DNA from 2 places in the Roseateles sp. SL47 genome. Region 2 is predicted to be linked to the other one. Evidence: riboswitches for the same ligand, from Rfam matches in the RefSeq annotation. Region 2 holds a riboswitch; the other holds the start of a gene.

Region 1 (4,417 bases), 340 kb from region 2:
TCAAAACCCTGGCTCGCAATGTCGGCCACGGTGGCCAGCGTCTTCTCGCGGGTGGAGCCGCCGGCCCCGTAGGTCACGCTGAAATACTGCGGATTCACCGCGCGCAGTTCCTGGACCACGGTCTTGAGCTTCTCGCTGCCGACCGGCGTGTTGGGCGGGAAGAATTCGATGCTGACAGGTGTGCTCATGGGGTGGGTTCCTCCCTCTGCTGCGGGGCCGGCTTGCGGGCCCACAGGAAAAATTCTCGATTGCCGTCGCCGCCGGTGATGGGGCTGTCCATCCAGCCCTGCACCTGCCAGCCCAGCGCGGCGGCTGCATCGCGCGCCTGCTGCTCCAGCTGCGGATACAGCGTCACATCCTTCACCAGCCCGCCCTTGCCGATGGCCTGCGGCCCCAGCTCGAACTGCGGCTTGACCAGCAGCAGCGCCTGGCCGCCGGGCGCCAGCCACGGGTCCAGATGGGGCAGGGCGCCGACCATCGAGATAAAGCTCAGGTCGCCCACCACCAGATCAAAGCCGACCGCAGGGGCCCGCTCGCGCAGCCCGGACTCCGCCAGCGCCCGCACATGGGTGCCTTCCAGGGCGGCCACCCGCGGGTCCTGACGCAACGATGCATGCAGCTGGTCGTGCCCCACATCCAGCCCCACCACACGGGTGGCGCCGGACTTGAGCAGGCAGTCGGTGAAGCCGCCGGTGCTCTGGCCGACATCCAGCGCGGTCAGGCCGGTGACGTCGATGCCGGTGGCTTTCAGGGCGCCTTCCAGCTTGAGCCCGCCGCGCGAGACATACCGCAGCTCCGCATCGTCGGTGATGCGCAGCTCCGCATGGTCAGGCAGGGCTTCGCCCGCCTTCTTCAATGGCACCCAGCCCTTGGGCGAATGCCAGGAGACGGCCCCCTGGTCGATCAGCCGCTGGGCGGCGGAACGGGTGGGGGCCAAGCCGGTGGACACCAGCAACTGGTCAGCTCTCATCGGTGGGAAGCACGGCCCCCGCGAAGGAGGCCGTGAAGGACATCAATAGCGGTAGGTGTCGGGCTTGAACGGGCCTTGCTTGGGCACGCCGATGTAGGCGGCCTGCTCGTCCGTCAGCTCGGTGAGCTGCGCATTCAGCGTCTTCAGCTGCAGGCGCGCCACCTTCTCGTCCAGGTGCTTGGGCAGCACATAGACCTTGCCGATGTCGTAGGCGTCGCGGTGAGCGAACAGCTCGATCTGGGCAATGGTCTGGTTGGCGAAGCTGGACGACATCACATAGCTGGGGTGGCCGGTGCCGCAGCCCAGGTTGACCAGCCGGCCCTTGGCCAGCAGGATGATGCGCTTGCCGTCCGGGAAGATCACGTGATCCACCTGCGGCTTGATCTCGTCCCACTCGTACTGTTCCAGCGAAGCGACATCGATTTCGTTGTCGAAGTGGCCGATGTTGCAGACGATGGCGTTGTGCTTCATGGCGGCCATGTGCTCATGGCGGATGACGCTCTTGTTGCCGGTGGTGGTGACGAAGATGTCGGCCTTGTCGGCGGCCCATTCCATCGTCACGACACGGTAGCCTTCCATGGCGGCCTGCAGGGCGCAGATCGGGTCGATTTCCGTCACCCACACCTGGGCGGACAGGGCACGCAGGGCCTGGGCGGAGCCCTTGCCCACGTCCCCATAACCGGCCACCACGGCGATCTTGCCGGCTACCATCACGTCGGTGGCGCGCTTGATGCCGTCCACCAGCGATTCACGGCAGCCATAGAGGTTGTCGAACTTGCTCTTGGTGACCGAGTCGTTCACGTTGATGGCACGGAACAGCAACGAGCCCTTGGCGGCCATTTCCTTCAGGCGATGCACACCGGTGGTGGTTTCTTCGGTCACGCCGATGATCTCGGCGCTCTTGCGGGTGTACCAGCTGCTGTCTTCGGCCAGCTTGCGCTTGATGGCGGCAAACAGCACGCGCTCTTCTTCGCTGCCGGGGTTGGCCAGCACGGACAGGTCCTTCTCGGCCTTCTGGCCCAGGTGCATCAGCAGCGTGGCATCGCCGCCGTCATCCAGGATCATGTTGGGGCCTTCGCCCGCCGAGCCCTTGGCGCCGAACTCAAAGATGCGGTGGGTGTAGTCCCAGTAGTCTTCCAGCGTCTCGCCCTTGTAGGCAAACACCGGTGTGCCACGGGCCACGAGGGCAGCGGCGGCATGATCCTGGGTGGAGAAGATGTTGCAGGAAGCCCAGCGCACGTCGGCGCCCAGGGCCTGCAGGGTTTCGACCAGCACGCCGGTCTGGATGGTCATGTGCAGGGAGCCGGCAATGCGAGCGCCCTTGAGCGGCTGGCTGGCGGCGTATTCCTCGCGGATGGCCATCAGGGCAGGCATTTCGCTTTCGGCGATGCTGAGTTCCTTGCGGCCCCAGTCGGCCAGCGACAGGTCTTTGATCAGGTACTGGTCTTGTGCCAGCGGCTTGAGAACGGCGTTCATACGGGCTCCTGCGTAGGTTGAGCCGTTGACACTTGGCGCCGGGGGACAGCACACCCACCCGGCCGCCTGAAAGGTCAACGGGTGAGCGCGGTTGCTGGGCTGTGAGAGGGTACGAACACAGCGGTTCCGAGCCTGGCCTCTGACGGTGAGAGGTCGCAACGCTCCTCGGAACGAAGCCAGATTCTAGACGCACAATCGCCGGCCATGAAGCCTCTGATCTTCTGTTCTCGTGAGGAATGGCGCGCCGTGCAGGGCGTGCTGACCGATATTGACGACACGCTGACCACCGACGGCCGCCTGGCTCCGGCGGCCCGCGAGGCCTTGCAACGGCTGGCCCAGGCGGGGGTTCCGGTGATTGCCATCACCGGACGCCCGGCCGGCTGGAGCGAGCCGATGGCCAGGGACTGGCCGGTGCTGGGCATCGTGGCGGAAAACGGTGGGGTGCTGCTGCGGCGGGGCGACGCCGGACCCGACGGCGTGGTGCATGCCGACGGGGTGCACGAATCGAGCGCCAACCGCCCGGTGGAGAGGCTGTTCACCCAGGATGCGCCCACCCGACGCCAGCATGCCGCTCGTTTGCGGCAATGCACGGACGACATCCTGGCCCGTGTGCCCGGCGCGCGGCTGGCGACTGACAGTGCGGGCCGCCAGACCGACATTGCCATCGACCACAGCGAGCATGCCCATCTGCCCCCGGAGGGCATCGAGGCGGTGTGCGGCATCATGCGCGCCCATGGATTGCAGGCCACGGTCAGCTCCATCCACATCAACGGCTGGATCGGTTCGCATAACAAGTGGACCGCCGCCGAGTGGGCCGTGCCGGTGCTCACCGGTCGAGATTTCGATCCGGCGCGCTGGCTGTATGTCGGCGATTCCAGCAACGACCAGCTGATGTTTGAACGGTTGCCGCTGACGGTGGGGGTGGCCAACATCCGGCGCTTCCTGCCGGTGCTGGCGCACCTGCCTGCCTATGTGACGGAGGGCGAGCGCGGCGATGGATTTGCGGAAGTGGTCCAGGCGCTGTTGGCCGCCCGGGCCACCCAGGCCGCAGGTGACGCGACCACGGCGGCGTGATCCGACCCCCCGGGAGCCTCAGACACAGCGGCCACATCAGCGGCGCCCACATCAGCGGCGCCCACATCCGCAGCGCCCGATGCATGCCAAACGACCCCGAGGGGAGCATGAGCGCCAGGCGTCACGCTGAGGGCGTCCCCCTCAGGGCAGCAGGGCGAATCCACCGGCCAGGCTGAACGCTTGGGAATGGCCGAGCCGGCGCAGGGCGCGGGCGGCTTGGGTGCTGCGATTGCCGCTTCGGCAGCAGAACACCAGTGGCGTGTCTGGCGGCAGATTGCGCCAGGCGGGGAGCTGATTCAGCAACGTGGACAGCGGCACCACTTCGATGTGCGCCTGCGCCGCCAGCGGCCAGCGTTGTGCCAGCGGGCTCATCTGCTGCTCATAGGCCTCGCGCACATCCACCAACACCAGCCGGCGTGCGCTGGCGAGTTCGTCCGCCAGGTCGGCCTGGCTGATCTCGATCTTGTCGGCCTGGCTGATCTCGATTCGGTCGGCCGGTCCGCTGGCAGGACTGCCGACATCATGGCCGGTATCCACGCGGGCACCGCAGGCCATCGTCTGGAACTCGGTGGGCGCCAGATGACGTTCGAGATCGGCCTTGGCCTGCACAAAGGCCTGCGCCTTCACACGGCCCGTGAGTACGCCTTCCACCAGCGGCTGGGCCTTGCATTCGACCGCCAGCGTGGTGGCGAATCGCTGGTCGTAGTCGTGGCCGGGCAGCAGCAGCGTGTCGCCGCCGATCACCTGGTGGATCAGATGCAGCGAGTCGAAGTAGGAGCGTGGTGTGCTGACCGGGAAATCGCTCCGCCCCAAAGCGCCGGGCATCACCGTGTCACCCACGAAGGCGGCGCACAGGCCGGTGGAGTCTTCCAGTAGATAGGCGGTGGAATCGAGCGT
Region 2 (4,417 bases):
GCCTGCCCAATCCGATGAGCGACACCGGCTTCGACGAAACGCCGGAGGTCACCGGCCGGCTGGTGGGGGAATTTGCCAGCGCGGGCTTCCTGAACATCGCAGGAGGGTGCTGCGGCACCACGCCGGACCACATCCGGGCGATTGCGCAGAAGGTGTCGGCCTATCAGCCGCGCCCCTGGGGTTCCAAGCTGTTCACCGATCTGGGCACCGATCTGGTCAACGAGGAATGAGCGGCCCACGCCGCCCTCGTCAGTAAAGCTTTTGCAGCGCGTCCATGTTGACGCGCAAGCGCATCTCATGCGGCGCCAGACTGGCGCTGATCGCGTTGGCCGGCAACCGGGTGTCCCGGATCACGGGTGACGTCAGCGGCGAACCGCTGCGGCCCACCAGGGCGGCGACGGTCGGCTCATTGGCGGAGTGGCCGCGCTTGAGCACCATCGCCTCTTCACCACTGGCCAGCCGCACCAGCGACCCGGGCGGATAGAGGCCGATGGCCTTGATCAGGGCTGCGCCGGCCTCGTCGGGCGCCTGGTGCTCGTCCAGATAAACCGCCCGAGCCGCCTGCGCCGCCGACAGCGGACGGCGGCTGCGGCGCGGGCTGATGCGGGCGCCGTAGACATCGATGCGGCGCAGCAGCCGCGCCATCAGCTCACCGTCCGACCGGCCTGACAGCGGGCCTGGACCGGCATCATGATGCAGCCGCACCGCCGCCAGCCAGGCGTCATCATCCACACCCATGGCCTGCAGCAGCGCGGCGGACTGGTCCCCATGACCCGCCAGGGCCTCCCGCTCGCTGGTGGCCAGCACGCTGGTCCGCAGCGCCCATTGGTCCTGGTCCCGGCTGATGCTCAGGTTCATGGTCAAGGCGGCCAGCGTCAGCACACGGCGGCGGGCTTCGCCCCAGCCGAGTTGCCGGGCGGTCATCTCGGCCATCACCAGGGTCAGCAGGGCATGGCGGGCGCTGTAATCCAGCGGCTCCTGCCCGGCGTCATGGATCAGCAGGGCCAGCGACGGGTCGGGCTGCGGATGCAGCCGGGCCAGCACCCGGTCCAGCAATTGAGACAGGCGCACCAGGAAGTCCGCGCGTTCCGGGTCGCGCAGCAACTGCTGCGTCTGGGACTGGAGGTCGCTCCAGGCCGCAGTCTCGCTGACCGGGCCGGTGCGGGCCGGCCGCTCCGGCCGCAGGTCGGCATGGAAATCGGTCTGGGCCTTGGCCAGGGCGGCAATCGGCGCCCCCTGCAGCATCATCGTGTCCAGCTTGTGAGCCAGGGCTCGCTGATATTCACGGGTCTCATGCGCCTGCACAAACGGGCCGCGCGCGATCAGATCCCGCACCTGCGGCGTGTCAGGCAACGGTTGGCCGGCGGCAAAGAGCAACTGGCCGGACGCGTCTCGCAAGGAGAAGGACAGCATCTGCCCCACTCGCAAGCTGTGAGGAGGTAGTTGGATGAGTTCCAAGGCGGTGCGGGCACATGCCGGTGACGCTCCGTCGGGCTCCCTCTGCCCGGAGGTGTCACCTTCGTGCCAAAGTTGTCGTTATGGTGAAGTTGTCGGCCAGCATACGCCGACCCTGAAGCCCGGGAAGGCCCCAACCCCCCTGAAACAGGCCCCGGACCGGTAGAATGCACGCCGTTCCGAGGAGCGTTGCGATGGGCCCAGACCCGAGGGGCTCACCAGGCTCGGACGGGCGGCCCGGCTTCACTCCCGGCCGTGCAACAACGACGCTCACCGACCCATGTCTTTCCAGGGGTGGCGGTGAGTTGCGCGGCCCCAGGTGTTGTCCTAGTTTTCTGAGGCCGCCATGTCTGCCACCACCCCATCGTCTGCGTCTCCTTCCCTCCCGGCGGCTTCCAACGCCCCGGTGGCTTCCAAGGTCCCGGTGGTGCCGATGAAACTCTCCGGTCTGGAACCCGTGCAGATCGGCGCCGGCACGCTGTTTGTCAACATCGGCGAACGCACCAACGTCACCGGCTCCAAGGCCTTCGCCCGCATGATCCTCAACGGCCAGTTCGAAGAGGCCTTGAGTGTGGCGCGCCAGCAGGTGGAAAACGGCGCCCAGATCATCGACATCAACATGGACGAGGCCATGCTGGACAGCAAGGCCGCCATGGTGCGCTTCCTCAACCTGATCGCTTCCGAGCCGGAAATCGCGCGGGTGCCGATCATGATCGACTCTTCCAAGTGGGAGGTGATCGAGGCCGGGCTCAAGTGCATCCAGGGCAAGGGCATCGTCAATTCCATCTCGCTCAAGGAAGGCGAAGCCGAATTCCGCCGCCAGGCCCGGCTGATCCGCCGGTATGGCGCCGCCGCCGTGGTGATGGCCTTTGACGAGACCGGCCAGGCCGACACCTTCGCCCGCAAGACTGACATCTGCGCGCGCGCCTACCGCATCCTGGTGGACGAGATCGGCTTCCCGCCCGAAGACATCATCTTCGACCCCAACATCTTCGCCATTGCCACCGGCATCGAAGAGCACAACAACTACGCGGTCGACTTCATCAACGCCACGCGCTGGATCAAGCAGCACCTGCCTGGCGCCAAGGTGAGCGGCGGGGTGTCCAACGTCTCCTTCAGCTTCCGTGGCAATGAGCCGGTGCGCGAAGCCATCCACACCGTGTTTCTCTACCACGCCATCCAGGCGGGCATGGACATGGGCATCGTCAACGCCGGCATGGTCGGTGTGTATGACGAGATCCCCGCCGACTTGCGCGAGCGCGTCGAGGATGTGGTGCTGAACCGCCGGGACGACTCGACCGAGCGGCTGCTGGAGGTGGCCGAGTCGGTCAAGGGCGCGGCCAAGGACGACAGCGCCAAGCTGGCCTGGCGTTCCGGTGATGTGGATGCGCGGCTCTCGCATGCCTTGATCCATGGCATTACCGATTTCATCGTGGAAGACACGGAAGAGGCCTGGCAGGCCATCCGCGCACGCGGTGGCCGTCCGCTGCATGTGATCGAAGGCCCGCTGATGGCCGGCATGAATGTCGTGGGCGACCTCTTCGGTGCCGGCAAGATGTTCCTGCCGCAGGTGGTGAAAAGCGCGCGGGTGATGAAGTCCGCCGTGGCCCATCTGGTGCCCTACATCGAAGAAGAAAAACGCCAGCTGGCTGCCGCCGGGGGCGACGTGAAGCCGCGCGGCAAGATCGTCATTGCCACGGTGAAGGGCGATGTGCACGACATCGGCAAGAACATCGTCACCGTGGTGCTGCAATGCAACAACTTCGAGGTGGTCAACATGGGGGTGATGGTCCCCTGCCAGGACATCCTCGCCAAGGCCAAGGTGGAAGGTGCGGACATCATCGGCCTGTCCGGCCTGATCACGCCCAGCCTGGAAGAGATGCAGCATGTGGCCGCAGAAATGCAGCGCGACGACTACTTCCGCGTGAAGAAGATCCCGTTGCTGATCGGCGGGGCCACCACCAGCCGGGTGCATACGGCGGTGAAGATCTCTCCGCATTACGAAGGTCCGGTGGTGTATGTGCCGGATGCCTCGCGCTCGGTGGGCGTCTGCTCGGACCTGCTCTCCGACGAGCGGGCCACCCGCTTCATCGATGAGCTCAAGGCTGACTACGACAAGGTCCGCAACCTGCATGCCAACAAGAAGCAGGCCCCGCTGGTGACGCTGGCGCAGGCGCGTGCCAACAAGCTCAAGCTGGATTTCGACAGCTATCGTCCGCCCGTGCCACGCTTCATCGGCAAGCGGCATTTCCGCAATTACGACCTCGCCGACCTGGCGCAATGCATCGACTGGGCGCCGTTCTTCCAGACCTGGGACCTGGCGGGATCGTTCCCGGCCATCCTGAAGGACGAGATCGTTGGCAGTGAAGCCCAGCGGGTGTTCAGCGACGGCAAGCGCATGCTGCAACGGATCATCGAAGGCCGCTGGCTGACCGCCAATGGCGTCATGGGCCTGTACCCGGCGGCGCAGGTGAATGACGACGACATCGAGATCTACACCGATGAATCCCGCAGCGAGGTGCTGATGACCTGGCGCGGGCTGCGCATGCAGTCCGAGCGGCCGGTGGTGGACGGTGAGCGCCGGCCCAACCGGGCGCTGGCGGATTACATCGCTGCCAAGGGCACGGTGCCGGATTACATCGGGCTGTTTGCCGTCACCGCCGGCCTGGGCGTGGACAAGAAGGAAGCGCAGTTCCTGGCCGACCTGGACGACTATTCCGCCATCATGCTCAAGGCCCTGGCCGACCGTCTGGCGGAAGCCTTCGCCGAACGCCTGCACCAGCGGGTGCGCCAGGAGTTCTGGGCCTATGCCCCGGACGAGGCGCTGAGCAACGAGGCCATGATCCAGGAGAACTATCGCGGCATCCGGCCGGCGCCGGGATACCCCGCCTGCCCGGACCACCTGGTCAAGCGCGATGTGTTCCGCGTGCTGCAGCCCGAAGACATCGGTATGGGCCTGACC

Evidence for each region. A riboswitch is a leader RNA that binds a small molecule or an ion and turns the genes downstream of it on or off. The one in region 2 is predicted to bind S-adenosylhomocysteine.
Region 1: it holds a riboswitch for S-adenosylhomocysteine, as region 2 does, so the genes downstream of both, ahcY (adenosylhomocysteinase) here and metH (methionine synthase) in region 2, are expected to answer to the same signal.

What each region holds. Positions count from the first base shown of each region.
Region 1 is NZ_CP113068.1:493,164-497,580, reverse strand. It holds gene metF (methylenetetrahydrofolate reductase [NAD(P)H]) at 1-188, opposite strand, end outside; gene OU995_RS02070 (TlyA family RNA methyltransferase) at 185-970, opposite strand; gene ahcY (adenosylhomocysteinase) at 1,013-2,446, opposite strand; S-adenosyl-L-homocysteine riboswitch at 2,523-2,619, opposite strand; gene OU995_RS02060 (HAD family hydrolase) at 2,651-3,520, shown strand; gene OU995_RS02055 (aminotransferase class V-fold PLP-dependent enzyme) at 3,662-4,417, opposite strand, start outside.
Region 2 is NZ_CP113068.1:835,657-840,073, reverse strand. It holds gene OU995_RS03600 (homocysteine S-methyltransferase family protein) at 1-230, shown strand, start outside; gene OU995_RS03595 (HD-GYP domain-containing protein) at 250-1,413, opposite strand; S-adenosyl-L-homocysteine riboswitch at 1,631-1,734, shown strand; gene metH (methionine synthase) at 1,889-4,417, shown strand, end outside.